2 regions of the Streptomyces sp. NPDC006365 genome follow, and region 1 is predicted to be linked to the other one. Evidence: predicted binding sites of a transcription regulator. Region 1 holds the regulator's gene; the other holds the start of a gene.

Region 1 (14,475 bases):
GCTGGCGCACCTTCCCCACGTGACCATCCAGGTCTACCCGTTCGAGGCCGACGTGTACGCCGCGTACACGGGGAACTTCCTCTACGCGAGGCCCGCGGTCGATCGCTTGAGCACGGTCGTCCTGGAACACCCCATTGCGTCGCTGCACCTGGGCGACAGCAAACACCTTGCTGAATACGGCGCGCTGTTCGATGCTCTGACCGAACATGCACTCGCCCCGATCGACGCGCGGGCGAAGCCCGAGACGCACGCCGACAAGGACTCGCTGTCCCTGATCCAGCACGTGCTCTACACCTACTGAGGAAAGCCGAGAATGCCCCAACTCACCTGGCAGAAGTCGTCGTTCAGCGGCGGAGCCGAGGGGAACTGCATCAATGTCGCCGTAGCCCCTGACGGAACGATCCACCTCCGCGAGAGCGACGACCCCCGCAACGTTCTCACCACCGCCGCCCAGGGCTTCGCCGCTCTCCTCGACAACCTCCGGCGAAGCGCTACTTGATGCCGAGATGTTCGGCGACCACCGCGTCCTGAAAGCCCTACGCGAGCAACCGCGGTTCCGGTGGTGGCGGCATGCACGCATCCATTCGGCGGGCCCGTGATCCGCCCGCGGCCCCGACTCACTCCCCCCGGTACAACCGCTCGAGGTCAATCAACTGGACGGACGGATCCGATCCAGCAGTGGCTCGAAGGCCGTCGCTGAACCCCGCCCCGCTGAAGCACAGCAGCCGCGTACCGGCGACGTCCGTACCCGAGCGCTTGCGCAACAGCCCGCGGATGCGGCGAAGTCGGTCGAGGTGGCCTGTGCCCATGGTCTCGTTCCACTTGGCCTCGCCGATGGCCAGCAGGACCTCGCGGCCGTCGTCCGTACGTCCGAAGACCGCCAGGTCGACCTCCTGGCTGGTCCTGGCCTCAGGGTCCGCGACCGTGCCGGACTCGACGCGGGTTCGCTGCCCGCCCAGAGTGTCGGCGGCGGCGTACCAACGGGCCCACGTTCGGCAGATCTGCTCGAAGTGCGGGCCGACGACCTTGCTGCGGAAGGTGGACTGCGACCGCTCCCAGACGGCCGGTGCCTGTCCCGGCCGTTCCAGGTCGCTCCAATCCGGGCGCATGACTGCGTAGTAGAAGGTGAGGATGGGCTCGGCGATCCTGTAAGCGGAACGTCTGCCGTGGAAGGCGTCCGGATCGCGCGTGATCATGCCGGTGTCCTCGAGGACGGTCAGCGCGTGGCCGAGGTCGGTGGACTTGCGCTCCAGGAAGCTCGCGATGCCGCCCCGGGTGTGGTTGCCCTGGGCGATGGCAGCGAGGACGCCGTGGTAGAGCGCGGTGTCACGCAGGTCCGGCTCCTCGGCGAGGAGGAAGCGTGCCTCGCGGAAGAGGGGGCGGCCAGGATTGAGGACGTTGCGCAGTATCCAGGGGCCGAAGTCGTCGAGGTCGGCGGGCGTGTCGCCGAGCACGAACTCACGGCCGTAGGCGGGAGTGCCGCCCACCACGGAGTTGAGCACGAGAGCCAGGCGGGCGTCCTCGATGCCCCAGAACCGGGCGGCGGACCGGTAGTCGAGTGTCGGCACGACCAGTTCCAGGCTCGCCCGGCCGCGCAGCGGCGCCGTACCGGAGAGCAGGTTCCCCATGAAGGACAGCGCCGATCCGCACAGCAGCAGCCGGACGGGACCGCCCTCCCGGCGCCCCTGCGGCCCGAGGGCTCGCTGGAGCAGTGACGGCAGCTCGGGCGAGGCCTTGACCAAGAACGGGAACTCGTCGAGTACGACGGTCAGTGGTCCGGTGTCCGGCGTCGCGAGCCGCATCATCGCCTCGACGGCCTCGTCCCAGTGCGCGAACCGGTACGGCGTCCGCCGCCCCTGGAACCGGGCCATCGCCGCGCCGAACTGCCGTAGCGATTCGGCCTCGGTGGCCTCACTGGCCGCGAAGAAGAACCCGCCGTTCGCCCGGCACACCCCGTCCAGCAGAAAGGTCTTGCCCTGCCGCCGCCGACCGGACACCACGCCCAATGTGGCCTCGGGCCCCTGGTAACCCGCGTAGCGCACGAGCTCGGCCCACTCGAAGTCACGGTCGAACATGGTCTCAGGTTTCTCGGGCTTGGGAATCACGGGGCCTCCGGGTCTGCCGCGTCCTGTCGGCGGGGTCCATAAGCAGGGAATTTATTATAGGCGTGTTTATCATTGGTTGCGCACGCCATCGGCGCAGTTGGCACCTCACCTCTAGATCACCCCGTGAGCTCCCCGAAATCCCCGAGTGATCACCCCGTTACCTGCCGCACCTACCGTCAGGCCATGGCGGACATATTTGACGCATACGCGTTGGCCGACGCGTGGGACGAGATGTTTGAGCGGCCGGGTGAAGTCAGGACCGCCTACGAGCCGGTGCTGGCAGCGCTTCAACCGATGGAACCGGCCGAACTCCGGTTCAGGGCCGACCAGATGGCACGCGCGTTCACGGACCGCGGCGTGACCTACGCCTTCGCGGGCGAGGAAAGACCCTGGCCGCTGGACCTCGTGCCCCGGGTCCTCGACGCTCTCGAATGGGACCTGATCCAGCGCGGGGTCGCACAACGGGTCAGGGCCCTGGAGGCCTACCTCGCCGACGCGTACGGGCCGTGCCGGGCCTTCGAGGACGGGGTGGTGCCCTGGCGGCTGCTTCTCAACTCCGGGCACTTCCACCGGGCCGCGCACGGTGTGGAACCGCCGGGCGGTGTACGCATCCATGTCGCCGGCATCGATCTCGTACGCGACGAGGCGGGCGACTTCCGGGTCCTGGAGGACAACGTACGGGTCCCGTCCGGGGTCTCGTACGTCATCGAGAACCGGCGCGCGATGACCCGGATCTTCCCCTCCCTCTTCGCCGAGCAGCATGTGTGCCCGGTCGACGGCTACGGGCAGCGCCTGCTCGCGGCGCTGCGCGCGGCCGCGCCCGACGGCGTCGGCGACCCGCGTGTCGTCGTCCTCACCCCCGGCCCGAACAACGCCGCCTACTTCGAACACGCCCTGCTGGCCCGGCTGATGGGCGTGCAACTCGTCGAGGGCCACGATCTCGTGTGCCGCGGGAACCGCGTCTGGATGCGGACGACGCGCGGCGAGATGCCGGTCCATGTCGTATACCGGCGGCTCGACGACGACTTCCTCGACCCGCTCCACTTCCGCCCCGACTCGGTGATCGGCTGCCCGGGCATCATGAGCGCCGCCCAGGCGGGGAATGTCACACTCGCGAACGCCGTCGGCAACGGCATCGCGGACGACAAGCTGCTCTATACGTACGTACCGGATCTCATTCGGTACTACCTCGCCGAGGAACCCGTCATCCCCAATGTCGAATCGTTTCGCCCCGAGGAACCGGAGCAGTTGGAGGCGGTCCTCGACCAGCTCGACCAGCTGGTCGTGAAGCCGGTCGACGGAGCGGGCGGGCAGGGCATCGTCATCGGTCCGCACGCGGACAAGGCCACACTGGATCGCGTACGCAAAGAGGTCATCGCCGATCCGCGCGGCTGGATCGCCCAGCGTCCCGTCGCCCTGTCCACGTCCCCCACGCTTGCGGGCGACCGGATGGCGCCGCGCCACATCGATCTGCGGCCTTTCGCCGTGAACGACGGCAGCGAGGTGTGGGTGCTGCCGGGCGGGCTCACCCGCGTTGCCCTCCAGGAGGGCAACCTCATCGTCAACTCCAGTCAGGGCGGCGGCTCCAAGGACACCTGGGTGCTCGCGGAGGGTCCGGCGGGCGGGCGGCTCCCGGAGGAGCCCGGCACCGTACCGGACGTCGCCCCGCGCCAGCTCGGCCCCGACGGGGAACGCCTCGTCCCGCAGGAAGGGGCGCAACAGCAGTGACGACCACGCACCGGACACCCCCGGACGGAGCGAACACTGATCGAGGAGGTACGGCCGTGAACGACGTGATCCTCTCCCGCATCGCCGAAGCGCTGACCTGGACGGGCCGGTACGTCGAGCGGGCGGACGCCACGGGCCGCATCCTCGACGCGTATCTGCACCGGCTGCTGGAGGACCCCTGGAGGGACGAGGACGTGGCCTGCCGCTCGCTGTACGCGATCCTCGGCGTCGACGCGGGCGACACACGCGTGGACATGCAGCAGGTACTGGACCAGCTGGCCTTCGACGCCCGCTCGACCTGCTCCATCGAGGGAGCGCTGGGGGCCGCCCGCCTCAATGCCCGCAGCGCCCGCGAGGCGGTCTCCTCCGAGATGTGGGAGTGCCTCAACTCCACCTGGCACGCCCTCGCCGACCAGCGCATGGCGGCCCGCCGCACCGGCCCGTACGCCTATCTCGAACTCGTACGCCGCCGGGCCGCGCTCTTCTTCGGCCTGGCCGACTCGACGATGAGCCGCGACGACAGCTGGCGCTTCGTGGTCCTCGGCCGGAGTCTGGAGCGGGTGGACATGACCGTACGGCTGCTGTCCGTACGGGTACTGGACGCCCCCCACGCGCCGGACTGGCCGACGCTGCTGAGCGCGAGCGGGGCGGACGAGGCGTACGCCCGCGTGTACGGCGGCTTCGGGGACACGGCCCGCGTGGCCGAATTCCTCATCATGGACCGGGAGTTCCCGCGTTCGGTACTGCACGCGCTGACCACGGCGGAGGAGTGCCTGGCGGCGCTCGGCCGCCCGCGCCAGGATCCGGCACGCCGCCCGATAGGCCGGATGCGCACGCTTCTGGAGTACCAGGACTCAACAGCTCTCGAAGACGTACTCCCGTCCCTGCTCGGGGAGTTGCAGACATCCTGCATGGCCTCCGCCGAGGCGGTCGCGGAGAAGTTCTTCCCGTACCAGGGGCCCGTCGAGTGGGCCCAGGAAGGAGCGTGAGCACGCCATGACGAGACGGCTCCGTATCCGGCACACCACGAAGGTGTCGTACGCCCAGGCCGCGGTCTCCTCCCACAACGAGGTCCGCATGACGCCGCTGACGCTCCCGAGCCAGACCACGCTGGACGCCCGCGTCCTGGTGAACCCCTCCACCCCGACCTGGTCGTACTGGGACTACTGGGGCACCCAGGTCACCGGCTTCGACCTGATGGAACCGCACGCGGACCTGATGATCACGGCGGTGAGCCTGGTCGAGACGGCCCCGCCGGGCGGGCTCCCCTCGGCCCCGACCTGGGCGGAGGTGGCCGAACGGGTCGCGAACTCCCGCCTGTTGGAGTACGCGGCACCGACATCCCGTACGACCATGCCCGACGCACTCGTCGAGCGGGCCCGCACGGCCGCGGCCGGCCTCGACCCGCACGAGACGGCGGTGGCGGTGTCGTCCATGGTCGCCGACCACGTCAGGTACATCCCCGGCTCCACCGGCGTGAACACCGCCGCCGCCGAGGCCTGGGAACAGGGCGCCGGCGTCTGCCAGGACATCGCCCACCTCACGGCGGGCCTGCTGCGTGCCCTCGGCCTGCCCACCCGCTATGTCTCCGGCTACCTCCACCCCGACCGCGACGCGGAGCTCCACCGCCCCGTCGAAGGCCAGAGCCACGCCTGGGTCGAGTACTGGGCGGGCGACTGGACCGGCTACGACCCCACCAACCGCGTCCGCGTCGACGAGTCCCACGTGGTCGTGGGCCGGGGCCGCGACTACGACGACGTCACCCCGCACAAGGGGGTGTACCGGGGGGTGGCCGGAGGGCCTCCCGAGGTGACCGTGGAGTTCACGCGGGTGGCGTAAGTGGGGCAGGCGGGCGGATCCTGTTGGTGGTAGCCATAGCCGGCCGTCTCCGGAGGTGATCGCGATGACCCACTCGGCTGTCGGATGGCACGTGGAGCTGGAATTCGAGGAGGACGACCACCGCACCCGCGCCGCCGCCCTCGTACGACTCCGTGATGGAAGCGAGGTACGAGCCCACGGCTACGCCAAACGCCACCCCACCGACTCCAACCAGCCAAGGGTGGGCGAAGAAGTGGCAGGAGCCAGGGCCCTGAACGAACTGGCCATGAAACTCCTGACCAAGGCCCACGACGAAATAGACGAGGCCTCCGGCCGGACGTCACGTCCACTGAATGCGTGACGTGGGGACGGTTGCGATGCCGTCCCGGTGAGGGCGGGACCATCCGGCTCCCGCCCCTGCCTCCTCCTGCCCGGAAGCCGGACCCCTACCTATTTCTTCAGGCCGAGTTCCTCGCATGCCGTCTCGTACTTGGACGTGCAGATGTCCGAGACCTTGTAGATGCCGTCGTTGATGACCGTGTCCTCGATGTTGTCCTTCGTCAGGGGGGAGACGAGGACGAGGTGGGCCGGGATGTTCTCCTTCGTCGGGCTGTCCACCTTGTCGCGGGTGAGTGCGTCGAACTCGATGCCCCAGCCGCGGGCCACGGCCACGGCCAGCTCGGCGGCGGTCTCGGCCTCTTCGGGGTAGGGCTTGTAGACGCTCATGTACTGCTCGCCGGAGACGATGCGCTGCACCGCCTCGAGTTCCGCGTCCTGGCCGGTGATCGGCGGCAGGTCGGTCACGCCGGCCGCCTTCAGAGCGGAGACGATGCCACCCGCCATGCCGTCGTTGGCGGAGTACACCCCGTCGATGTTCGCGGCGCCGATGGAGGAGATCGCGGCCATCATGTTGGCCCGCGCGTTCGACGGCTTCCAGTCCTTGGTGTCGTACTGCTTGGCGATGGTCACCTTGTCGCTGAGTTCGGCGAGGGCGGACTTCTTGAACTGGGCCGCGTTCGGGTCGGTGACCGCACCGTTCATCATGACGATCTTCTCGGACCTGCCGCCGTCCAGGACCTCGGCCAGCGCACGGCCCTGCACCTCCCCGACCTGCTGGTTGTCGAAGGAGACGTACGCGTCGATGGGGCCCTCGGCCAGCCGGTCGTATGCGATGACGGGGATGTCCGCGTCCTTCGCCTTCTGCACGCCGTCCGCGATGTCCTTGGCGTCCACCGCGTCCAGGAGCACCACGTCGACCTTGTCGTCGACCATCCGCTGGAGCTGGTTCCTCTGCTCGCCGGCGTCCTGGTCGGCGTTGGCGTATACGACCTCGCCCTTGCCGTTGGTCAGCTCGTCGACCTTCTTCTTGATGATGGGGTGGTCGAACTTCTCGTAGCGCTGGTTCGCCTTCTCCGGCAGCAGCAGACCCACCGTGATGTCGTCGCCCCTGGTCGGCTTCGCCGATCCGCCCTCCGTGCTGTCTTCGAGCACACCACATGAGGCGAGCGAGAGAGTCATGGTGGACACGGCCAGGGATATGGCGATACGACGCATACGGCTGTTCACTTCTGGTGCCTTCCGAACGAGAGCGCAGTTTTGCGACCCAGGTGACAAAAAGCCAACGCGGGCGTATCAAATGCGTCAAGGAATTCTGTCTAACGAGATCACAACAGCACTCTGCGTGGTTGTCGTGAAGACACAGAGGTGAAGATCTGGAGGACCGGCGGGCGAGGATGGAGCATACGTGATCGCCTGTCCATCGGCAGTTCACCCACCGCGAGCCCGGGAGCCCCGATGCGCAAGATCACGCTGAGTATGTCCGTGTCCCTCGACGGTTACTTCGCGGGTCCGAACGGCGAACTCGACTGGCATCTGGTCGACGACGAGGTGCACCGCCACTTCAACGAGCGCATCAAGCCGATGGGCGGCTTCCTGCACGGGCGGGTCATGCACGAGCTGATGGTCGGCTACTGGCCGACCGCCGACGAGGACCCCTCGGCCACGGAGCCCGTGCGCGAGTTCGCGGCCATCTATCGGGACATGCCGAAGATCGTGTACTCCCGCACCCTGGAGCCGGGTCCAGCCGACTGGAACACGACCGTCGTACGGGAAGTCGTGCCCGAGGAAGTCAGGGCCCTCAAGGAGCAGCCCGGCGGCGACCTCGGAATCGGCGGTGCGGAACTCGCGGCGGAGTTCCGCCGCCACGACCTGATCGACGAGTACCTGCTCTACGTCGTTCCGGTCATCCTGGGCCGCGGACGTCCCCTCTTCCCGGAATCGGACGCCACCACCCGCCTCCGTCTCGCCGCGACCCACACCTTCGGCAACGGCCTCGTGCTCCTGCGCTACGAGCGAGCCGGCGCGTCCTGAGTCAGTCCCCGTCGTCCGGTGGGTGTTCAGGGAAGCGGAGGAGGCGGGGCGGGGGGAGCGGGAAGTGTTCGCCGTCGGGGTGCCGGCGGCGGACGCCGTCGTCGGTACGCGCGTTGGGGGCGGACTCGGGATGGGTGGCGGTGCGGGCGTCGGAGGACGGCGGTTCGGTCGCTCGGGCGTGCTCGTGCCAGCCGGCGCGGAACCAGTTCAGCTGCTGCCGTTGCAGCTCCTCCTCGGTGAGCACGCGGACGCCCTCCGGTCCGGCCGCCCGGACCTTCTCGCCGAGTCCGATGAGCAGTTCGCCCATCAGCCTGGAGACGCGTTCCGCCTCGTCACCCCGGCCGCCGCCCGGATTCCCCATGTGCCGCACTCCCTCGACTCCCTCGCGCTGCCCCCTCGCGTCAATCGCCCTCAGGCAGGAACTGCCTCGCCACCTTGGCGAACAGCTCCCGCAGTTCGGGCGGGACACCCATCCTGCGAGCCGCCTCCTCGGGACTCAGCGCCGTATGGCCGTCCCCGGCCGCGGGGTACCCGCCGCCCGCGATGACCGGCAGGTCGTCCTCCGTCAGCCGCCCCGACCGGATGAGCATCTCGCGCAGCGGCACGCCCAGTACGGCCGCGATACGCCGCATCGTCTCAAGGTCGGGCATGGACTGACGCTGCAACAGCCGGCTCACGGCGGCCCGATGCACTCCGGCATCGTCGGCGAGCTTCGAACGACCGCCCCCACGCGGGCTGTCGATGTCGTAGCCACGGCCGCGCAGCAGTTCCTCGATCCAGCCGGCGAACTCGTCGAGCCCCTCGGCCCGGTATCTGCGATCTGAATGGGCATCGGCCTGTGAGCTGGAACGCATATGTCCGCTCTCCCCTCGTCGCGCGGACAACGTACCGATCGCCCTCGCGCCAAGGTGTGTGCGCGCTCGCGCGTAACCGTGGAGATTCGGCAACGACCGCCAGATCAGCGGCAGTTGACGTACGGCCTGGAGCGTCACCATCGCGCCCACCTCCACGGAGGGTAGTCACTTGCGTACGCGCTCGCACCATGCAAGTCTATTCGCTCGCTCCCTGTTATCGAACACATGTTCCCACACTCGGGGCGAAGAAGAGCGGGGAAGGCCGAAGAGAGGAGCGCCACGATGACCGATGCCACGCGCAGAACGTTTCGTACGGACCGGCTGCTGCGCGAGGACGCCGGGACGGAGGCCGACCATGACGACGACTGAGGCCGACGAAGTCGCACTGGAGCTGGAACGCCTGCGCCGCTCGGTAGACGTCGGCTTCGCCACCACCCGTGGCGACCTGGCCCTCCTGCTCCAGCGCGCCGACCAGACGGACAAGACCCTCGACGAACACGAAACCCGCCTCGAGTCACTGGAACGCGCCCGATGGCCCCTGCCGTCCCTGGCGGCCCTCACGTCATGCATCGCCCTGGCAGTGACGCTTTGGCAGGCGGCGGGGCGCTGACCGCCGACGTACGCACACATCCCGATCGGCGACTTCGGTGTCGTACGACATGCAGGGGCCCGGAGGATCGACGATCAACCTCCGGGCCCCTGCACGCTGTTGCGCTGTCCCTAGTCCGACTGCTGGCGCTTCGGGCGCCACACCACCAGTGCGCTCGTCTGCTGGACGTCCTGGTACGGGACCAGGTCGCGGCGGTACGAGGCGTGCACCGCGGCCTCGCGTTGCTGCATCGCTGCGGCGGCGCCGTCCAGGGCCGCTTGCAGTTCCGCTACGCGGGACTGGAGGGCGGCGACCTGGTTCTCCAGTTCGATGATGCGTTTGATGCCGGCCAGGTTGATGCCCTCGTCCTGCGACAACTGCTGGACCGTGCGCAGCAGTTCGATGTCGCGGGCCGAGTAGCGCCGGCCCCGTCCGGCTGTGCGGTCGGGGGAGACCAGGCCGAGGCGGTCGTACTGGCGCAGGGTCTGGGGGTGCAGACCGGAGAGCTGGGCCGCCACCGAGATGACGTACACCGGAGTTTCCTCGGTCAGCTCGTACGGATTGCGTCGACGGCCATCCATGGTGTCCTCATGCTCCCTTCGCCGCCTGGAACAGCTCCGCCCGCGGGTCCTCGCCCGCGGTCGCCTCGCGGTACGCCTCGAGCGCGTCACGCGCCTTGCCCGACACATCCTTGGGAACCGCGACCTCGACGGTGACCAGCAGGTCCCCGCGGGTGCCGTCCTTGCGGACCGCGCCCTTGCCCCGGGCGCGCATCGTCCGCCCGTTGGGCGTGCCCGGCGGCAGTTTCAGGGTGACCGGCGGCCCGCCCAGAGTCGGCACCCGGACCTCCCCGCCCAGCGCCGCCTCGGCGAACGTCACCGGCACCGTCACCGTGAGATTGTCGCCCTTGCGGCCGAAGACCGGGTGGGTGCCCACATGCACGATGACGTACAAGTCGCCCGCCGGACCGCCCCGTTCACCCGGCGCGCCCTTGCCGCGCAGCCGGATCCGCTGGCCGTCGCTGACGCCCGCGGGGATCCGGACCTGCATCGTGCGCGACGACTTGGCCCGGCCGCTGCCCTTGCAGATCTCGCAGGGGGTTTCCGCCATCAGACCGCGGCCCTTGCAGTCGGGGCACGGATCGGTGAGCGAGAAACCGCCGCCCGAACCGCGCGCCACCTGCCCCGTGCCGACGCACGTCGGGCACACGCGCGGCGTGCCGTTCGCGTCGCCGGTGCCCGAACAGGCCTTGCAGGGCGACTGCGAGGACATCCGCAGCGGAACCGTCGCGCCGTCCACCGCCTCCGTGAAGCTCAGCGTGACCTCGGACTCGATGTCCTGGCCGCGCCTGGGCTGCGTACGTGTGCCGGTGCCCGCGCCGCCCCGGTTGAACAGGCCCCCGAAGACGTCACCGAGGCCGCCGCCGAATCCGCCGCCGGCACCGCCGCCGGCACCGCCCGCCCCGCCCTGGCCGGGTCCGCCTCCGAAGAGGTCGCCCAGGTCGAAGTTGAACGTGCCGCCGGCGCCCGCGCCGGGGCCCGGCCTGAAGCCGCCGTTGCCGAAGAGGGTGCGCGCCTCGTCGTACTCCTTGCGCTTCTTGGGATCGCCGAGGACGTCGTTCGCCTCGGAGATCTCCTTGAAGCGCTCCTCCGCCTTGGCGTTCCCCTTGTTGGCGTCCGGGTGGTACTCGCGGGCGAGCTTGCGGTACGCCTTCTTGATCTCGGCCTCGGTGGCGTCCTTGGGGACGCCGAGGACCTTGTAGTAGTCCTTCTCGATGAAGTCCTTCGTGCTCATCCTCGACGTCCCTCCTTCCTTCTCACGCGCCATACGGTCCGTACGTTCATTCGTACGCGCCATACGCCCCGTACGTCGCCGAAGTCAGCCCTCGTCCGGGCCACCGTTCTCCTTGTCGTCGGCCGGCGACTGCGACGAATCCGCCTCGTCGGCCTTGACGGTCTGCGCGCCCGGCTGCGGCTCGGCCACCGCCACCCGCGCGGGGCGGATGGTGCGCTCGCCGAAGCGATACCCAGGCTGCAGAATCGCCACGCACGTCGTCTCCGTGACGTCCGGCGCGTAACTGTGCATCAGGGCCTCGTGGATCGTCGGGTCGAAGGGCTCGCCCTCCTTGCCGAACTGCTGGAGGCCCAGCTTCGCCGCGACGGTCTCCAGCGACTCGGCCACCGACTTGAAGCCGCCGACCAGTTCGCCGTGATCCCGCGCGCGGCCGATGTCGTCGAGTACGGGCAGGAGCTCGGTCAGGAGGTTCGCGATGGCGATCTCCTTGACCTGGATCCGGTCCCGCTCGACCCGGCGGCGGTAGTTCTGGTACTCGGCCTGGAGCCGCTGGAGGTCCGCCGTGCGCTCACCGAGCGCCGTACGCACCTGGTCCAGCTGCGCCGTCAGGGCCGCCGTCTGCTGTGCTGCCTGCTGGGCTGCTGCCGCGTCCCCGGCCGGGGCCGCCCCCTCCTGAGGGGCGGCCTTCGGCTCCGCGTCATCAGGTGTGGCGCCGGAAGGGACGTCGGGCTGCTGCTGAGGCTGAGCCTGCTGCGGCTGCTGCTCGTCGAAGCCCGGGGTCTCCTCCGTCACGCGGCACCGTCCTTCCGGTCCTCGTCGACGATCTCGGCGTCAACGACATCGTCGTCGGCCTTGGCCTGCGCGCCGCCGTCGGCGGCACCCTCAGGACCGCCCGGGCCGTCCGCGGCCTGCGCGCCGCCCTGAGCGTCGGCGTACATCGCCTGGCCCACCTTCTGCGAGACCGCGGCGACCTTCTCGGTGGCCGTACGGATCTCGGCGGTGTCCTCGCCCTTGAGCGCGGTCTTCAGCTCCTCGACAGCGGTCTCGACCTCGGTCTTGACCTCGCCGGGGACCTTGTCCTCATTGTCCTTGAGGAACTTCTCCGTCTGGTAGACGAGCTGCTCGCCCTGGTTACGGCTCTCGGCGGCCTCACGGCGGGCGTGGTCCTCCTCCGCGTACTTCTCGGCCTCCTGGCGCATGCGGTCGACCTCGTCCTTCGGCAGCGAGGAGCCGCCGGTGACGGTCATCTTCTGCTCCTTGCCCGTGCCCAGGTCCTTCGCGGTCACGTGCATGATGCCGTTGGCGTCGATGTCGAAGGCGACCTCGATCTGCGGGACACCGCGGGGCGCCGGCGGCAGACCGGTCAGCTCGAACATCCCGAGCTTCTTGTTGTACGCCGCGATCTCGCGCTCGCCCTGGTAGACCTGGATCTGCACGGACGGCTGGTTGTCCTCGGCGGTGGTGAAGATCTCGGACCGCTTGGTCGGGATCGTCGTGTTCCGCTCGATGAGCTTCGTCATGATGCCGCCCTTGGTCTCGATACCGAGGGACAGCGGGGTCACGTCGAGGAGCAGTACGTCCTTGACCTCACCCTTGAGGACACCGGCCTGCAGCGCGGCGCCGATGGCGACGACCTCGTCCGGGTTGACGCCCTTGTTGGCGTCCTTGCCGGCGGTCAGGTCCTTGACCAGCTCGGCGACGGCGGGCATACGGGTGGAGCCACCGACGAGAACGACGTGGTCGATCTCGCTCAGCTGAATGCCGGCGTCCTTGATGACGTTGTGGAACGGCGTCTTGCAGCGCTCCAGGAGGTCGGCCGTCAGCTGCTGGAACTGGGCGCGGGTGAGCTTCTCGTCCAGGTGCAGCGGGCCTTCGGCGGACGCGGTGATGTAGGGCAGGTTGATCGAGGTCTCCGTGGAGGACGACAGCTCGATCTTGGCCTTCTCCGCGGCCTCACGCAGGCGCTGGAGGGCCATCTTGTCCTTGCCCAGGTCCACGCCGTGGCCACTGGCGAACTGCTTCACCAGGTAGTCGACGACGCGCTGGTCCCAGTCGTCACCACCGAGGTGGTTGTCACCGTTGGTGGCCTTCACCTCGACGACGCCGTCGCCGATCTCGAGCAGCGAGACGTCGAAGGTGCCGCCACCGAGGTCGAAGACGAGGATCGTCTGGTCGTCCTTGTCGAGGCCGTACGCCAGGGCGGCGGCCGTCGGCTCGTTGACGATCCGCAGGACGTTCAGGCCCGCGATCTCGCCGGCCTCCTTGGTGGCCTGGCGCTCCGAGTCGTTGAAGTACGCCGGGACGGTGATGACCGCGTCCGTGACCTTCTCACCCAGGTACGACTCCGCGTCCCGCTTCAGCTTCTGCAGGATGAAGGCGGAGATCTGCTGCGGGTTGAACGGCTTGTTGTCGAGCTCGATCTTCCAGTCCGTGCCCATGTGCCGCTTCACGGAGCGGATGGTCCGGTCTACGTTGGTGACCGCCTGGCGCTTGGCGACCTCGCCGACGAGCACCTCGCCGTTCTTGGCGAAGGCGACGACGGACGGCGTGGTCCTGGCGCCCTCGGCGTTGGTGATGACGGTGGGCTCACCGCCCTCCAGAACGCTGACGACGGAGTTAGTCGTGCCCAGGTCGATGCCGACCGCACGTGCCATTGTGATTCCTCCAGCTGACTTGAGTGGAACGGACTCAAGTGTGCACGACGCTGAGCGCTGGGTCAAAAGGCATGAGTGGGGGAGGCTCAACTTTTATATGAACCTTACGTTCAGGGGCCCGAGTGGCTCCGGGCCCGCGTCGTCGTCGCGCTCCTCCAGGGCGGCACGGCGTATCCGCCGGCCTGGGGCCGGGCCGTGCCCGAGAGCCCGGGCCACGGGGCAGCACCTACGACTTCGACCGCAGTCTGTACTACCGCTCGACCGTGCTGTTGCTCTTCGCGGTCTGTGCGCTTGCCGCCTGGCGGGCCGCGGGAGCCGCGACAGGCGCCCGCCCGTGGGGCCCGGAGTGGCAGGCCTGGGCGGCGCCGGCCGCACTGGGTGCGGGATGGCTGGTCTTCGTGACAACGCAGCGGGCTGACTAGCTCCTACGGCATGCAGGAGGCCCTCAATTCGTTGGACCATCTCCTGTCTCTCGGCGACGGCGGCATGTACAGCGTCCGCGCCGTCGGCCGGATCGGCCTGCCTCCGGCGGCCCTGTGCTACTCCTTCCTGGCGCTCACGGA
Region 2 (14,475 bases), on a different contig from region 1:
GCTGCGGGTAGTCGGAATGCGGGCTTTCCCCAGGCGCGGGGAGCCGCAGGCTTTTGCTTTCAGGGGCGCGGGGCTGTGACATATGCGGCTCCGCCGCGATGGGGGTCCCCCGCGCGAGCGAAGCCGAGAGTGGGGGAGCGACCAGCCACGACGCACCCGCAGCCGCGACACGCCGTGTCACCCCCACCCCTTTGCGGGAGTCTGGGGCGCAGCCCCGGTTTCGGGAAGGGGCGGGGCTGGGGAAAGGAAACCCCCACCCGCACTCGCTCACGGCCAGCGGCGCGGTACAGCGCCGCACGCCGTCACCCGCTCGGACGCCCCCGTGGCACGAATGGTGCCCGGCCGCGCGCGCCCCGGCGACGGCCGGGCTCTGATGGGCTACGGGGCACGAATGCTGTGCCCCTCCTCCGCAGCCCTCGGGGGCGCGGTAGGCCCCCGCCTTCGGCCGAAGGAGCCCTGTCCATGCACCGTGCAGCCCGCGTTCTGTCCACCGCAGTCGCCGCCACCGCCGTCGTCGCCGTCGGCCTGGGCACGGCCGCGTCGGCCGCAGTCCCGGTCGAGGAACGGGCCAGGGTTCCGGGCCAGGAGCGGGCCACTGGCCCGGCCGACGAGTCGGCGGACCTTCCCGCCGATGAGTCGGCCACAGGTCCGGCCTGGGTTCCGGAGGAGGAGCCGACGGATGCGCCTCCGATTCCCGATGAAGAGCCGTCCGACGAGTTGGCGGAGGAGCCGGCCGACCTGTGGGCCGATGAATCGGGCGGTGCTCCGGCGGAGGATCTGGCCGGGCAGCCGACCGAGAATTCGGCCGGTGTGTCGCCCGGGAGGTCGGCCGACGAGTGGGCCGGGACATCGCCCGGGGTGTCGGCCGGAGCGTCGGCAGCGCACCCGGTCGCCGAGGTCACCCCCCACACCGTCGCCCCCGGCGGCACCGTCACCGTCTCCGTGTCCTGCGGCGTGCTGGGCGGGACCGCGCCCGAAAGCATCGACGCCCACTCGCAGGCCTTCGAGCACGGCACCGCCAAGCTGCACCTGGTCAAGGGCAAGGGCAAGGGCAAGGGCAAGGACGAGGCGGCGGGCCCTGCCTACAGCGGCACCGCCCGGATCGCGTCTGCCGCGAACTTCGAGAAGGGCGGATCCCACAAGGCCGGCACCTCCGAGTGGAGCGTCGACGGCGCCTGCCCGGCGCCGCCCGGCGGCAAGGAGGCGGAGTGGAGCGCGACGTTCACGGTCGCGAGAGACGGCTCCCACCACCCGCACGGGGTGCGCGCGGGCGCGGGCGGCGCGTTCACCGACTCCCCGGCCGCCCTCGCCGCCGGCGGCATCCTCATCACGGGCGCACTCGGCGCCGCCGTACACAAGCTGCTGCGCAGGGAGTCATCCGCGAACCGCTGAATTGATGACGCGTGACGGTGGGTACTCACTGCTCAGAGACACAACCGGCACCGTAGGAACCACGGATCACTGCGCGGAGGCGACCATGCGGCGGACGGATCCGGAAGGGCACGGCCCCGTCCGTTACGGCCCACCGCTTCCCGGCCAAGGGCTGCCGGTCCCACCGGGACTCACCGCCGCCGCGGTCGGCGCGCACACCGAACCCACCGGTGGCGGCCCCCGGCTCCTGGACGCGGCCTGCGCGTACTGGGCGCGGCGCGGGTTGCCCGCAGAGCGCCACCGCACGGCCGCGGCCCCCGGCGCCCCGGCCCTGCTCCTCGCGCTGACCGCCGCACTCGGCGGCGACGTCCTGGTGCCGCGCCCCTGCGCCACCTGGTGGCGGCCCACGGCCCGGCTGCTCGGCACCTCCGTGTTCCATGTGGCGACATCCGCCGAGTGCGGCGGCGTCCCCGATCCCTACGCCCTCCTCGAAACCGTGCGCCGGGTGCGCGCCGAGGGCGGTGACCCACGGCTGCTGGTGCTCTCCGTCGCAGACGACCCCACCGCCACCGTCGCCCCGCCCGAAGTGGTCCACGAGACCGTGGAGGCCGCCGCGGGCGAGGGACTGCACCTGATCAGCGACGAGACCTGGCGAGACACCCTGCACCAGCCGCACGACACGGTCCTGCTGAGCCCCGCCGAGATGCTTCCCGACCAGGTCACCGTGATGACCGACCTGGCCGGCCCGTTCCTGCCGCCCGGCTGGCCGGCCGCCCTGGCCCGTTTCCCCGACACCGCCCTCGGCGTCCGGCTGCGCGACCGTGTCCTCGACGTCCTGACCGCGCTCGGCGCCCGCCTCGCGACACCGGCCGCAGAAGCCGCCGCGTACGCACTCGGCGAACCCGAGGAGATCAGCCTGCGGCTCACCGCGTCCGTACGGCTGCATGCCCGCGTGGCCGCCGCCGCGCACCATGCCGTGGTGACGGGGGGCGCTCTTGCCCGGCCCCCGCAGGCAGGCCGCCATCTGTACGCGGACCTGGGCCCGCTGCGCCCCGCGCTCACCGAGTACGGCGTGGGCGACGCGCAGGAACTGGAGGACTTCCTCACCGCCCGCCTCGGCATGCCCGCCCCCGGCGGTCACCGCTTCGGCGACGACCTCGGCGCCCTGCGCGTCCGCCTGGCCACCGGCCCGCTCCTCGGAGCAACGGACGAGGAGCGGATGGCGTCTCTCACGTCACCGGAACCTCTGGAATTGCCGCATGTGGAACGCGCGTTGACTCTGCTGGGTTCGGTATTCGACGATCTCCGCGACGACGCCCGGCGATGGGAGTCCCCTCGATGAAGCAACACTCCGAGTCGACCTCGACGACCACCACGTCCGCCTCCTCGTCCACGGGTGCCGATGAGCGGGTGTCCTCCTCCGTGCCCGCCGCCGGAACGGAAACGCCACCACCCCCGCCCCGCCCGCTCGGCGAGCGCCGCCGCTGGCCGCGGTCCTTCGCCGACCGGCTGACGGATCCGCTGCCGGGCCTCAGGGGCTTCGCACGCTTCGCCCGTGAGGGCGCTCTGCGGCCGACACCCGAAGGCCTCGCCGACATCACCCGGCTGCCGTACGAGCCGGCCCCGCTGCCGCGCGTGGACGCGCAGACCGTCGCCGTCTCCTGGGCCGGGCACGCGAGCTGGGTGATCCGGATCGGCGGTCTCACCGTCCTCACCGACCCGGTCTGGTCCCGCAAGATCCTCGGAACTCCCGCCCGGGTCACGCCCGTTGGCGTGCCCTGGAGCGAACTGCCGCGCGTTGACGCGATCGTCATCAGCCACAACCATTACGACCACCTGGACGCCCCGACCCTGCGCAGGCTCCCGCGTGACACCCCCGTCTTCGTCCCGGCCGCGCTCGGCGGCTGGTTCAGGCGCCGCCGCTTCACCCGTGTCACCGAGCTCGACTGGTGGGAAGCGGCTGAACTGCATCCGACGGGCGGCGCCGCTGGCGCCTCGGTTGAGGGTGGTGGTGCGAGACGGGCGGGCGGAGTCCGCTTCGACTTCGTCCCCGCCCACCACTGGTCCAAGCGCAGCCTCCACGACACCTGCCGCACCCTGTGGGGAGGCTGGATCCTCACGGCACCCGACGGCAGACGCGTCTACTTCGCGGGCGACACGGGCTACGGCCACTGGTTCACGCGCATCGGCGACCGCTACCCCGGCATCGACCTGGCGCTCCTGCCGATCGGCGCTTACGAGCCCCGCTGGTGGCTCAGCGACGTCCACTGCGACCCGGAGGAGGCGGTCCGCGCGGCCCAGGACCTCGGGGCCAGGCGGATGGCACCGATGCACTGGGCCACGTTCGTACTGTCGGCGGAGCCGGTGCTCGAACCGCTGACACGGGTCCGTGCGGCCTGGGACCAGGCAGGCCTGGCCCGCGAGGACCTGTGGGATCTGCCGGTGGGGGGATCCCGGATCCTGACGTGATCAGACGGCACGTGAACGGAGCGTTCAGGCCAGGGACTTACGCCACGGACTTACGAAACCTGCGCCATACACTCGGCGCCCCACTGATCACCAGCGTGAGCACCACCGCGGCCACCACACCCTCCCAGGGCTCCTTGAACAGCGAGCCCCCGAGTATCCCGATGAGCTGATACGTCACCGCCCACGCAAGGCAGGCCGGCACATCCCCCCGTACGAACTGCCGCATCGGCATCCGGGCCATCAGGCACGCCAGCATCACCGGAATCCGCCCCGCCGGAACCAGCCGCGACACCACCAGCACGGTCACCCCGCGTGCGTCGAGCCGCTCCTGTGCCTGCGCGAGCCGGTCCTCCGGGGCGCGATCACGCAGTGCCTGCAGCCACCGCGAGCCGTTCTTCGAGCCCATCCCGCGCTTCCCGAGCCAGTACAGCGCGATGTCACCGAGGAAGGCCGCGACCGACGCCACCGCGAAGACCATCAGCAGCGAGAACGGCGCTGTCTGATGGAAGGCCACCACCGCGGCCGAGCTCACCAGAGCACCCGTGGGCACCACCGGCACCAGCGCCCCGATCAGCACCAGCAGAAACAACGACGGATAGCCGACCGCCTGCTGGGTCGCCTCCGGCGACGTGGCCGCCGCGGACAGGATCACCGCGCGACCTCCGGCCGTACGCTCTCGCCGTGCCCCAACAGATGCACCGCCACCTCGGGCGCCCTCTCGCGCGCCAGGCGCATGAACTCCGGGCCCGGCGCATGGAATTCATGGGGGCGCACAGCGTCCATGCCGATCGGCCAGTACGTGCCGTAGTGCACCGGCACCGCGCTCCCCGGCAGCAGCCGGACCAGCGCCTCGGCGGCCCGTCCGGCGTCCAGGTGCCCCTCCCCGAGATACGGCCCCCAGCCGCCGACCGGCAGCAGCGCCACGTCGACGGGCCCGACCTCCTCGGCCATCGCCTCGAACAGGCCGGTGTCCCCGGCGAAGTACGTCCGCCCCTCGCCCTCGACGACATAGCCGAGGGCGGGCGCACGGTGCGGCCCGAGCGGCAGCCGCCGCCCGTCGTGCCGCGCCGACACGGCCCGTACGACCAGGTCACCGACCCGTGTCACATCGCCCGGCGCGACCTCCGTGAGCCGTAGATGGCCGAGCCTGCGCAGCCCGGGCACGGCGCGTGCGGCGCCCCTCGGCACCAGCACCCGGGTGCCCGCGGCGAGCCGCCCCAGCGAGGGAACGTGCAGATGATCGGCGTGCAGATGCGAGACGAGGGCGGCGTCCGCGAGCGCCGCCTCGGGCGGGGGCGTAGCCCCGCGGCGCCGCCGCAGATGAGCGAGCCGACGCGCGAACAACGGGTCGGTCAGCAGGCGCACGCCCGAGTCCTCGACCGTGCAGGTTGCATGACCCCACCAGGTGATCTCCACCGGCACCCCCTTTGCTCCCTTCGCGCGACTCCCCCAGAGCCTACGGGCAGGGGTAGGGTCAGCGGCGAAACCGGAGGTGAGGGGGACACCATGGGAGACACGCGCAGCGCCTCCGGCCTGCTTCGCGTCACGGCCATCGCCAGTCTGACGCCGCTCGAGGAACTGGACGCCGATCCCTTCCTGGTCGACTCGCGCAGCCAGCACGCCATGTGCGCGCGCTGGGCCGCCGAGCACGGGTACGTCATCACCCGGGAACTCCTCGTACGCGGACTGCGCCCCGACCACGGCGCGCTCTGGGAGGACGTCGAGGCGGGGCGCGTCGACCTGTTCGTCGCGCCCAGCCGCCGGGTGCTGGAGCGGGCGCTCGCCTCGGTCGACGAGTTCACCGCCGAGTGCGCCCGGCGAGGCGTACGCATCGAGACGGCCGGGCACGCGGAACCGGCGTACGACGCGCAGATGAAGGCGCACGTCCATCGTCGGCTGTCGATGCCGACGGCGGGGTACGACGGGCGCTGATCCGCGGGCGTTCACTCCCTGTCCGCAACCGCCCGTGCGCCCTCACCCGTTGTGACAATGTGGGGGACGGACTTCGTCACCGGGAGCCGGTGGGAGACAGCGGGAGGTGGGCGTGGGCGACAAGCGATGGCGGCGGGTGGGCAGCGCCGTCTTGCGGAGTATCGCGGTGTGGGCCGTTTCCACCGTCACCATGCTGGTGCTCGCCGGGATCCTGCCGGACTTCCGGATCCAGTCGGCCGACGGAGAGAGCGCCACCCGTATCACCGTCGCCGCCGCGGTCGGCGCCGGAGGCTTCGGTCTGCTCTCGGCCCTGGTGTGGCCCCTTCTCGTCCGCGCCCTGCTCCTCGTGCCCGCCCTCGTCCTCGGACTGCTCGTCTTCTTCCTCAACGGCTCGCTGCTCCTCGTCGTCCTGCGCTTCAATCCCTCGGGACGGGGTGAGGTCGCCCCGGAGACCGCCGTCGTGGTCGCCGCGGTGATGTCCGCGGTCGCCTCCGCCACCGGCGCGGCCCTCGCGGTCCGGGACGACGACGCGTACCGGAGGAGGCTGTACCGCCTGGCGGACCGCCGTCGCACGGAGGAGTTGGGAGAGGGCGGACCGTCGACTCCCGGCACTGTCTTCCTCCAGCTCGACGGCGTGGGACACGACGTACTGCTGGACGCGGTGGGGCGGGGGCTGATGCCCACGGTCGCCGCCTGGCTCGACACCACCCACCGCCTCACTCTCTGGCGCACCGACTGGTCCAGCCAGACCGGTGCCAGCCAGCTCGGCATCCTGCATGGCTCCAACCACGACATCCCCGCCTTCCGCTGGTACGAGAAGGAGAGCGGGGAGGTGATGGTCTGCAACCGGCCCACCAGCGCTGCCGAACTCCAGCGCCGGGCCATCGAGCGCACCGGCGACGGCGGACTGCTCACCCTGGACGGCGCCAGCCGCGGCAACCTCTTCAGCGGCGGCGCCGACCAGCTCGCCCTGGTGCTGTCCGTGGCGGCGAGGCGGGGCAAGGAGAACCGTTCGCGGGCGGGCTATTTCGCGTACTTCAGCGACCCCGCCAACGCCGTCCGTACCGCCATGTCGTTCGTCGCCGACGTCGGCCGCGAGATCGGCGAGTCCACCCGGGCGCGTCTCAGAAGGCAGCGCCCCCGCGTCAAACGCGGCGGCCTGTACCCCCTCATCCGCGCCTTCGCGACCGTCGTCGAGCGGGACGTCGTCGTCGCCGCCGTGATCGGCGACATGCTCGCCGGACGTGCCGCGGTCTACGCGGACCTGGTGGCCTACGACGAAGTGGCCCACCACTCGGGCCCGTACAGCCGCGACGCCGAGAAGGTCCTGGGGCGCCTCGACCGCTCGCTGGCCCTGATCGCGAAGGTCGCCGAGCACGCCCCGCGCGCGTACCGCATCGTCGTCCTGTCCGACCACGGCCAGAGCCCCGGCGAGACCTTCCGCGCACGCTATGGACTGGCCCTCGGCGAACTCGTCAGGGCCGGCTGCGGACTGCCCGTGCCCCGCAAGGCGCAGCGCACGCACAGCGGCGCCGAGGCCCGGGCTGCCGTACGGGCCGCGCTGCACCGGCCCGTCGAAGAGGGCGGCGAACAGCACCGCCCGTCCGGCCGCCGCTCGGAACCCATCGTGCTGGCGTCCGGCAACCTTGGCCTGGTGTCCTTTCCGGACGTACCGCACCGGATGAGCCGCGAGGAGATCGACGAGCGCCACCCGGCACTGCTGTCCACACTCGCCAACCACCCCGGCGTCGGCTTCGTCCTGGTCAGGAGCGAGCGGCACGGCGGCCTCGTCCTCGGCGCGCACGGCGCGGAGATCCCCGTGGACGAACTGGCGGAGAACCCGGGCCCGCTCACCGACTTCGGCCCCGCCGCGGCCACCGCCGTACGCCGCACGCACTCGTTCCCGCACGCGGCCGACATCATGGTCAACTCCGCCTACGAGCCCCAGGACGGCGAAGTCCTCGCCTTCGAGGAGCAGATCGGCTCCCACGGCGGACTCGGCGGCGCGCAGGGCGAGGCGTTCCTGATGTCGCCCGTCGAGCTCTCGCCTCCCGTCGAGGAGGGGGCGGAACTCGTCGGCGCCGAGCAGGTGCACCGCGTCCTGCGGAGCTGGCTGCGGGAGGCCGCGGGCCCGCAGATTCCGCTGCCGGCCCGCCGCGACCAGCGGGCGGCCTGACGGGAGTTGGGCCCGTCCCGCCGGGTGCTTCCCTGCCGTTCAACCACTCTTGTCCCGGTCCTTCGACTGCACCGGGCGCGGATGTGATCGGATGGGCCGGACGGAACCGATTTAGGGACCATCGAACTCGTTGAACTCATCGAGCTTCGAACTCATCGAAAGGAACCATCGTGGCAACCACGCGTACCGCACACACCGTCTGGGAGGGCGAACTGCTCAAGGGCAGCGGCACCGTCACCTTCGACTCCTCCGGCATCGGTTCGCAGCCGGTGTCGTGGCCGTCGCGGGCCGAGGCCGCGAACGGAAAGACCAGCCCGGAGGAGCTGATCGCCGCCGCCCACTCCAGCTGCTTCTCCATGGCCCTGTCGCACGGCCTGAACGGCGCCGGCACCCCGCCCACCCGCCTGGAGACGAAGGCCGACGTGACCTTCCAGCCCGGCGAGGGCATCACCGGCATCCACCTCACCGTGCGGGGCGAGGTGCCGGGCCTGGACGCGGACGGCTTCGCCGCGGCGGCCGAGGACGCCAAGAAGAACTGCCCGGTGAGCCAGGCCCTCACCGGCACCACGATCACGCTGACGGCCGAGCTGGCCTGACCGCCTGCCTGACCCTCGTACGCACTCTGTACGCACGTTCGTAAGCACTCAGTACGCACCTCGATGCCGCGCCTCCCGCAGGGCGCGGCATCGTCGTTTCCGGTCGCTGCCCCAGGTGCGGCGTACGCGTTTCCGGGGTACCTGGTGTTGACAAGAGCGCACTCAAGTTTTGTGCTGGAGGGCGGGAAGCGCCCGGGTGGAAGGGGACGAAGATGGCACGAGCGGTCGGGATCGATCTCGGTACCACGAACTCCGTGGTGGCCGTCCTGGAGGGCGGTGAGCCCACGGTCGTCGCCAACGCCGAGGGCGCGCGGACGACGCCGTCCGTCGTGGCTTTCGCCAAGAACGGGGAGGTCCTCGTCGGGGAGGTCGCCAAGCGGCAGGCCGTGACGAACGTCGAGCGCACCGCGCGCTCCGTGAAGCGGCACATGGGCGACGGGAGCTGGCGCTTCCCGGAGAAGGGAGACATCGACGGGACCCGCTACCGCGCACAAGAGTTGTCGGCCCGTGTGCTGCAGAAGCTGAAGCGGGACGCCGAGGCATATCTCGGCGAGGACGTCACAGACGCCGTGATCACGGTGCCCGCCTATTTCGACGACGCACAGCGGCAGGCCACCAAGGAGGCCGGCGAGATCGCGGGCCTGAAGGTGCTGCGGATCATCAACGAGCCGACAGCCGCTGCCCTTGCGTACGGGCTCGACCGCGGTGAGGAGCAGACGGTCCTCGTCTTCGACCTGGGCGGCGGCACCTTCGACGTCTCACTCCTGGAGATCGGCGAGGGCGTCATCGAGGTCAAGGCCACCAACGGCGACACCCATCTCGGCGGCGACGACTGGGACCAGCGGATCGTCGACCACCTCACCAAGCGTTTCAAGGGTTCGTACGGCATCGACCTCGGCAACGACAAGATGGCGATCCAGCGGCTGCGCGAGGGGGCCGAGAAAGCCAAGATCGAGCTGTCCTCCTCCACCGAGACGACCATCAACCTGCCCTACATCACCGCCTCCGCCGAAGGCCCGCTGCACCTCGACGAGAAGCTGACGCGCGCCCAGTTCCAGGAAATGACAAGCGACCTCCTCGACCGCTGCAAGACGCCCTTCGACCAGGCGGTCAAGGACGCGGGCATCAAGCTCTCCGCCGTCGACCACGTCATCCTCGTCGGCGGCTCCACCCGGATGCCCGCGGTGACGGAACTCGTCAAGGAACTCACCGGCAAGGACCCGCACAAGGGCGTCAACCCCGACGAGGTCGTGGCCCTCGGCGCCGCCCTCCAGGCGGGCGTCATCCGCGGCGACGTGAAGGACGTCCTGCTCCTCGACGTCACCCCGCTGTCCCTGGGCATCGAGACCAAGGGCGGCATCATGACGAAGCTGATCGAACGCAACACCACGATTCCCACCCGGCGTTCGGAGATCTTCACCACCGCCACGGACAACCAGCCCTCGGTCGGCATCCAGGTCTTCCAGGGCGAGCGCGAGATCGCCGCCTACAACAAGAAGCTCGGCGTCTTCGACCTCACGGGCCTGCCGCCCGCGCCGCGCGGGGTGCCGCAGATCGAGGTCGCCTTCGACATCGACGCCAACGGAATCATGCACGTCTCGGCGAAGGATCTCGCGACGGGTCGCGAGCAGAAGATGACGGTGACCGGCGGCTCGGCCCTCCCCAAGGACGACATCGACCGCATGATGCGCGAGGCGGAACAGTACGCCGACGAGGACCGCAGCCGCCGCGAAGCCGCCGAGACCCGCAACCAGGCCGAGCAACTCGTCTACCAGACCGAGCGTTTCCTCCGCGACAACGAGGAACGGATCCCCGCCGACACCAAGTCGGAGGTGGAGTCGGCGATCACCGAACTCAAGACCCTCCTGGAGGACCGCGAGGGCGCCGACACGGCCGCACTACGCTCCGGTGTCGAGAAACTGGCCTCGGTCAGCCAGAAAATGGGCCAGGCCATGTACGCCCAGGCCCAGCAGGGCCCCTCAGACGCACAGCCAGGCACCGACCGGCCGTCCCCGGAGGGCTCGGCCGCCTCGGAGGAGGAAGGTGTAGTGGACGCGGAGATCGTCGACGACGAGAAGGACACGAAGGGCGGCGCCGCCTAGGACATGTTCGGCGATCTCGCGGCTGCGGGGCTTGACCTCAAGCTGACTTGAGGTCACTGCCCGGCGGTGGCACCGGGCGGGGTATCAGCCCTCCCAGAGGACTCAGAAGTCGTCCCGCCGCTTCTCAATGAGCTGCTTCGTCCGCTGAGCCGTGGCCGCCCGCGCCGTCATGTGGTCGAGCACCTCAAGGTGCGCGGCAACCTCCCGACGCGAGTCGAGATACAGCGCGCCGGTCAGATACTCGCTGTACACCATGTCCGGCAGCTCCGGTTCAGCGAAGCGGAACAGGGTGAACGGCGCGTACGTTCCCGGATGGGGCCCATGCGCGAACTCGGCTATCTGTAAGGTGATGTGGTCGTTCTCGGCGACCATCAACAGCCGCTCCAGTTGCTCCCGCATCACCTCACCCCGCATGCACACCGGCCGCAGCAAGACCGTTTCGTCCATGATCACCCATAGCCGGGGCGGATGCTCGCGGGTCAACAGCTTCTGCCGCTCCAGCCGCAACGACACATGCCGCTCGATCTCGGCAGGCCGGGTCTGCCCCACCGTGCCCGCCTCCATGACGGCACGCGCGTACTCCTCGGTCTGCAGCAGTCCGGGCACGAAGTGCGGCTCGTACGACCGGATCAGCGAGGCAGCGCCCTCCAGGCTCACATGCAGGCTGAACCAGTCCGGCAGAACGTCGTGGAAACGCTGCCACCAGCCGGGCTGGTTCGCCTCCTCGGCCAGCGCGACGAACGCCGCGATCTCTTCGTCGGGCACGCCGTACGTCGACAGCAGCACCTGTGCGTACGGGATCTTCAGCGCGACCTCGGCCATCTCCATCCGCCGTACGGTCGCGGCCGTGACACGCAGAATCTGGGCCGCCTCGTCCCGCCGCAGCCCGCATTCCTCGCGCAGTTCCTGAAGTCTTCTTCCGAGCACCACCTGACCCACAGTCGGCGCCGGACGCCGTTCACTCACGCCACGCCTCCCCACGCGCCGAGCAACGCAAGAAGTCTGCCACGTCGGCGGGAAACCATCACGGGATCGGGCGCTCGTTCATTACCTCGCGCGTAATCGACCACCGCCCACAGGCCCGGCATGGTGGTCATACCGGCTCCCGGGCCGGCGCACTCCGGCCCGGGAGCCGGGTCCACCGGCCCGACCGGACCCTGCCCCACCCCATCCCGACCTCGACGGAGGCTGATCCGCCATGTCCGCAACCCAGCTCGCCGCCCTGGCCCGCACCCCCGAGCCGCACACCATGCTGCGCCGCTTCCTGGCATTCGACGCGGCGGGGACCGGCGCGAACGGCATCGCCTACCTCATCGCGTCCGGCCCGATGGGACGGCTGCTCGGCATCGACTCCGGCCTGCTGCTCACACTCGGCGTGCTCCTCACGGCGTACGCGGCGGGCGTCGGCCTCCTGGCCGCGCGCCCGCAGCCGGCGACCCTCCCGGTCCGGGCGGTGATCGAGATCAACCTCGCCTGGACTGCCCTGAGTTTCATCGCACTCGCCGTGTGGCTGTCACCGACCACCGCGGGCGCGGTGTACATACCGGTACAGGCGCTGGTCGTGGCGGGGTTCGCGGGCTTGCAGTACGGGGCGCTGCGGGCGGCCGGAAGCAGCTGATGAGCAGAGATTGCTGAGTAGTCCGTCAGAAACCAATGAACCGAGGGCGCTTGATACCGGACCGGTCGCCAACAACCAATTCGGCAACATTGTGGTCACTGTGAGTCACTGATCCGGGCGCACTCGCTGTCGGAGCAGCCGCTTAGGCTGTCCGGATGTTCTCTCGGCGCAAGGACAAGGCCCTCAGACAACAGGAGTTCACGCTCGCTCTCTCCGAGCGGCTCAGTTCCCCCGATGCCGCGGTCCGCGAGAAGGCGTTCGCGGACGCGGCCAAGGCACCTGACCTGGAGTGGGCGCTGCGCGAACTGGCCCAGGCACTCGGTCACGAGCCGTCACTGGACGTCTCCGTGGAGGCGGCGGGAGCCTTCTGCGACGCCCTGTGCCGGGACGAGGAACTGCGGGAGCGTGCCGTACAGATCTTCGCGCGAAACCTCGACGCTCCGGAGGACCTGCTGCGCGAGTGGACGGCACTGGTCACGGAGCTGGGCGGAGCCCCTGCCCTGCGGGTGATCGACGCAGACGTACGAGACGACGCGCGCCTGCGCCTGAAGTTGCTGCGCCAGCAGGGCTGGACACCCGAGGGGCTGCCGGGCATCCAGCGGGGCACGTTCGCCTTCGAGCTGAGGTTCGGCATGGCCGTCGCGGCTGTGCACGGCGTCGTGCGCCGCGCGGCACCGCTCTCCGACGAGGACGCGCACCGCACGCGCCGGGAAGCACGCGCTGTGTTCAAGAAGGCGCTGCTCCATCCCAGCGGCAGCGAGGAACGCGATCGCGAGCTCCAACCGCTGGTCGAGCTGCAGGACGACGAGTCGTGGCCCGACCGCGCCCGGACGGGCCTTCGCATGGACGAAGCGCTCGCGCTCTGCGACAGCGGAGAGGAAGACCTGGTAGCCCTGGGTGTGGAGGTGATCTCCTACCTGCTGGTCTGTCACGACGGGGTCCGACGGGACCTCGTACGTGACACACTCGACGGCCTCGTCTCGCGGGACCCGGAGCCGCTCATGCTCAGCGAGATCCTGGATTGCTACGAACTCCTGCACGACGAGCTCCCGCTGAACGACCCGCCGACAGCGCACTTCCTGGAGGGCACCCGGCATCCGGTCGCCAAGGTCCGCAGATCCGCGGCCCTCGGACTTTCCGACTTCACCCTGGGGGGTCCGGAGGAAGCCACGGCAGTGGACGTCCTCGTCCGTCTGCTGGACGAGGACGTGGACGACGAGGTGCGTCAGTGTGCCGCCGCAGCACTGCAACGGAGCAGATACAGCCAAGAGGACAACGTGAAAGCCGCGTCCACCGCTCTGGCCCGCCATGCCGACTCGACCGACCCTGTCATCCGGGCGATGAGCCTGGCTGACCGGGTTCACCACCGTGCACCGGACGCACCGGCCTGCCTGCTGGCCGAGCTGGAACTACCGGACCCTCACTGGAAGTTCATGCCCGTGGTCGCTCTCGCCGCGCTGCAGGCCCGTACCTCCGGCCACCGCATGCCGCGTCGGGTCCGTAACGGCCTGGTCAAACGCCTTGTCGACCTCCAGAAGACCCACTGGGCCGACCGGGACATCGACCCGATCTACCCCGACGCGGAAGACCGGGCGGAGCTGTTGGCGGACGCCCTGAAGGAACTGCGCGCCTAGTCCGGCGGCAGTGATGCTCCGTCAGGACATCAGCGACTGAAGGTACTTGCCCGTCCCCGGGTCGGCCGGGAGCAGCGTCTCTATGGCCAGCTCGGCGACCGTCACGTCCATGGGGGTGTTGAACGTCGAGATGGACGAGATGAAGGACAGCACGCGCCCGTCGTGTTCGATCTGCATCGGCAGCGCGAAGGCAAACGGCTCCCCAGGCCCCTGTCCGCACTCCGGGGAGGGGTCTTCCTCCGGGGAGGGGTGCGGATACGACGCCACCTCCTCGTACAGCACACGCAGCGCATCCGAGCGGCGCAGGGCGATGTCCCGTTCCATCTGGGCGAGCAGATGGCCCCGCCACTCGCGCAGATTGCGGATCCTCGGCGCCATGCCCTCCGGATGCAGCGTCAGCCGTAGCGCGTTCAGTGGAGGCACGAGCAGGTGTTCGGGGAGGCCGTCGAACAGCATCGCGATGCCCCGGTTGGCGGCGACCACGTTGTACGTGGCGTCCACGACGAACGCCGGGTAGGGCTCGTAACCCTGGATCAGCCGCTCCAGACCCTCCCGCAGCGAGTCCATCGCCGGGTCG

What was found. The regulator HspR, encoded in region 1, represses chaperone genes until heat shock. The targets are predictions, from matches to a motif close to TTGAGNNNNNNNNNCTCAA.
Region 2: a site for HspR is predicted at 8,692-8,710, ahead of dnaK (molecular chaperone DnaK). Genes of this name have one in related genera too.

What each region holds. Positions count from the first base shown of each region.
Region 1 is NZ_JBIAHS010000018.1:58,881-73,355, reverse strand. Features, by position in the region: gene ACFYO0_RS35730 (helix-turn-helix domain-containing protein) at 1-301, shown strand, start outside; gene ACFYO0_RS35725 (DUF397 domain-containing protein) at 314-499, shown strand; gene ACFYO0_RS35720 (ATP-binding protein) at 618-2,075, opposite strand; gene ACFYO0_RS35715 (circularly permuted type 2 ATP-grasp protein) at 2,289-3,833, shown strand; gene ACFYO0_RS35710 (alpha-E domain-containing protein) at 3,890-4,822, shown strand; gene ACFYO0_RS35705 (transglutaminase domain-containing protein) at 4,830-5,672, shown strand; gene ACFYO0_RS35700 (DUF1876 domain-containing protein) at 5,737-6,012, shown strand; gene ACFYO0_RS35695 (sugar ABC transporter substrate-binding protein) at 6,102-7,217, opposite strand; gene ACFYO0_RS35690 (dihydrofolate reductase family protein) at 7,446-8,021, shown strand; gene ACFYO0_RS35685 (hypothetical protein) at 8,023-8,382, opposite strand; gene ACFYO0_RS35680 (helix-turn-helix domain-containing protein) at 8,423-8,875, opposite strand; gene ACFYO0_RS35675 (hypothetical protein) at 9,231-9,485, shown strand; gene ACFYO0_RS35670 (heat shock protein transcriptional repressor HspR) at 9,596-10,045, opposite strand; gene dnaJ (molecular chaperone DnaJ) at 10,053-11,258, opposite strand; gene grpE (nucleotide exchange factor GrpE) at 11,343-12,050, opposite strand; gene dnaK (molecular chaperone DnaK) at 12,047-13,912, opposite strand; gene ACFYO0_RS35650 (hypothetical protein) at 14,345-14,475, shown strand, end outside.
Region 2 is NZ_JBIAHS010000010.1:82,187-96,661, reverse strand. Features, by position in the region: gene ACFYO0_RS26370 (hypothetical protein) at 463-1,392, shown strand; gene ACFYO0_RS26365 (aminotransferase class I/II-fold pyridoxal phosphate-dependent enzyme) at 1,478-2,713, shown strand; gene ACFYO0_RS26360 (MBL fold metallo-hydrolase) at 2,710-3,840, shown strand; gene ACFYO0_RS26355 (DedA family protein) at 3,878-4,492, opposite strand; gene ACFYO0_RS26350 (MBL fold metallo-hydrolase) at 4,489-5,262, opposite strand; gene ACFYO0_RS26345 (hypothetical protein) at 5,347-5,772, shown strand; gene ACFYO0_RS26340 (alkaline phosphatase family protein) at 5,885-7,948, shown strand; gene ACFYO0_RS26335 (OsmC family protein) at 8,119-8,544, shown strand; gene dnaK (molecular chaperone DnaK) at 8,757-10,646, shown strand; gene ACFYO0_RS26325 (helix-turn-helix domain-containing protein) at 10,749-11,612, opposite strand; gene ACFYO0_RS26320 (hypothetical protein) at 11,845-12,264, shown strand; gene ACFYO0_RS26315 (HEAT repeat domain-containing protein) at 12,420-13,898, shown strand; gene ACFYO0_RS26310 (helix-turn-helix domain-containing protein) at 13,920-14,475, opposite strand, start outside.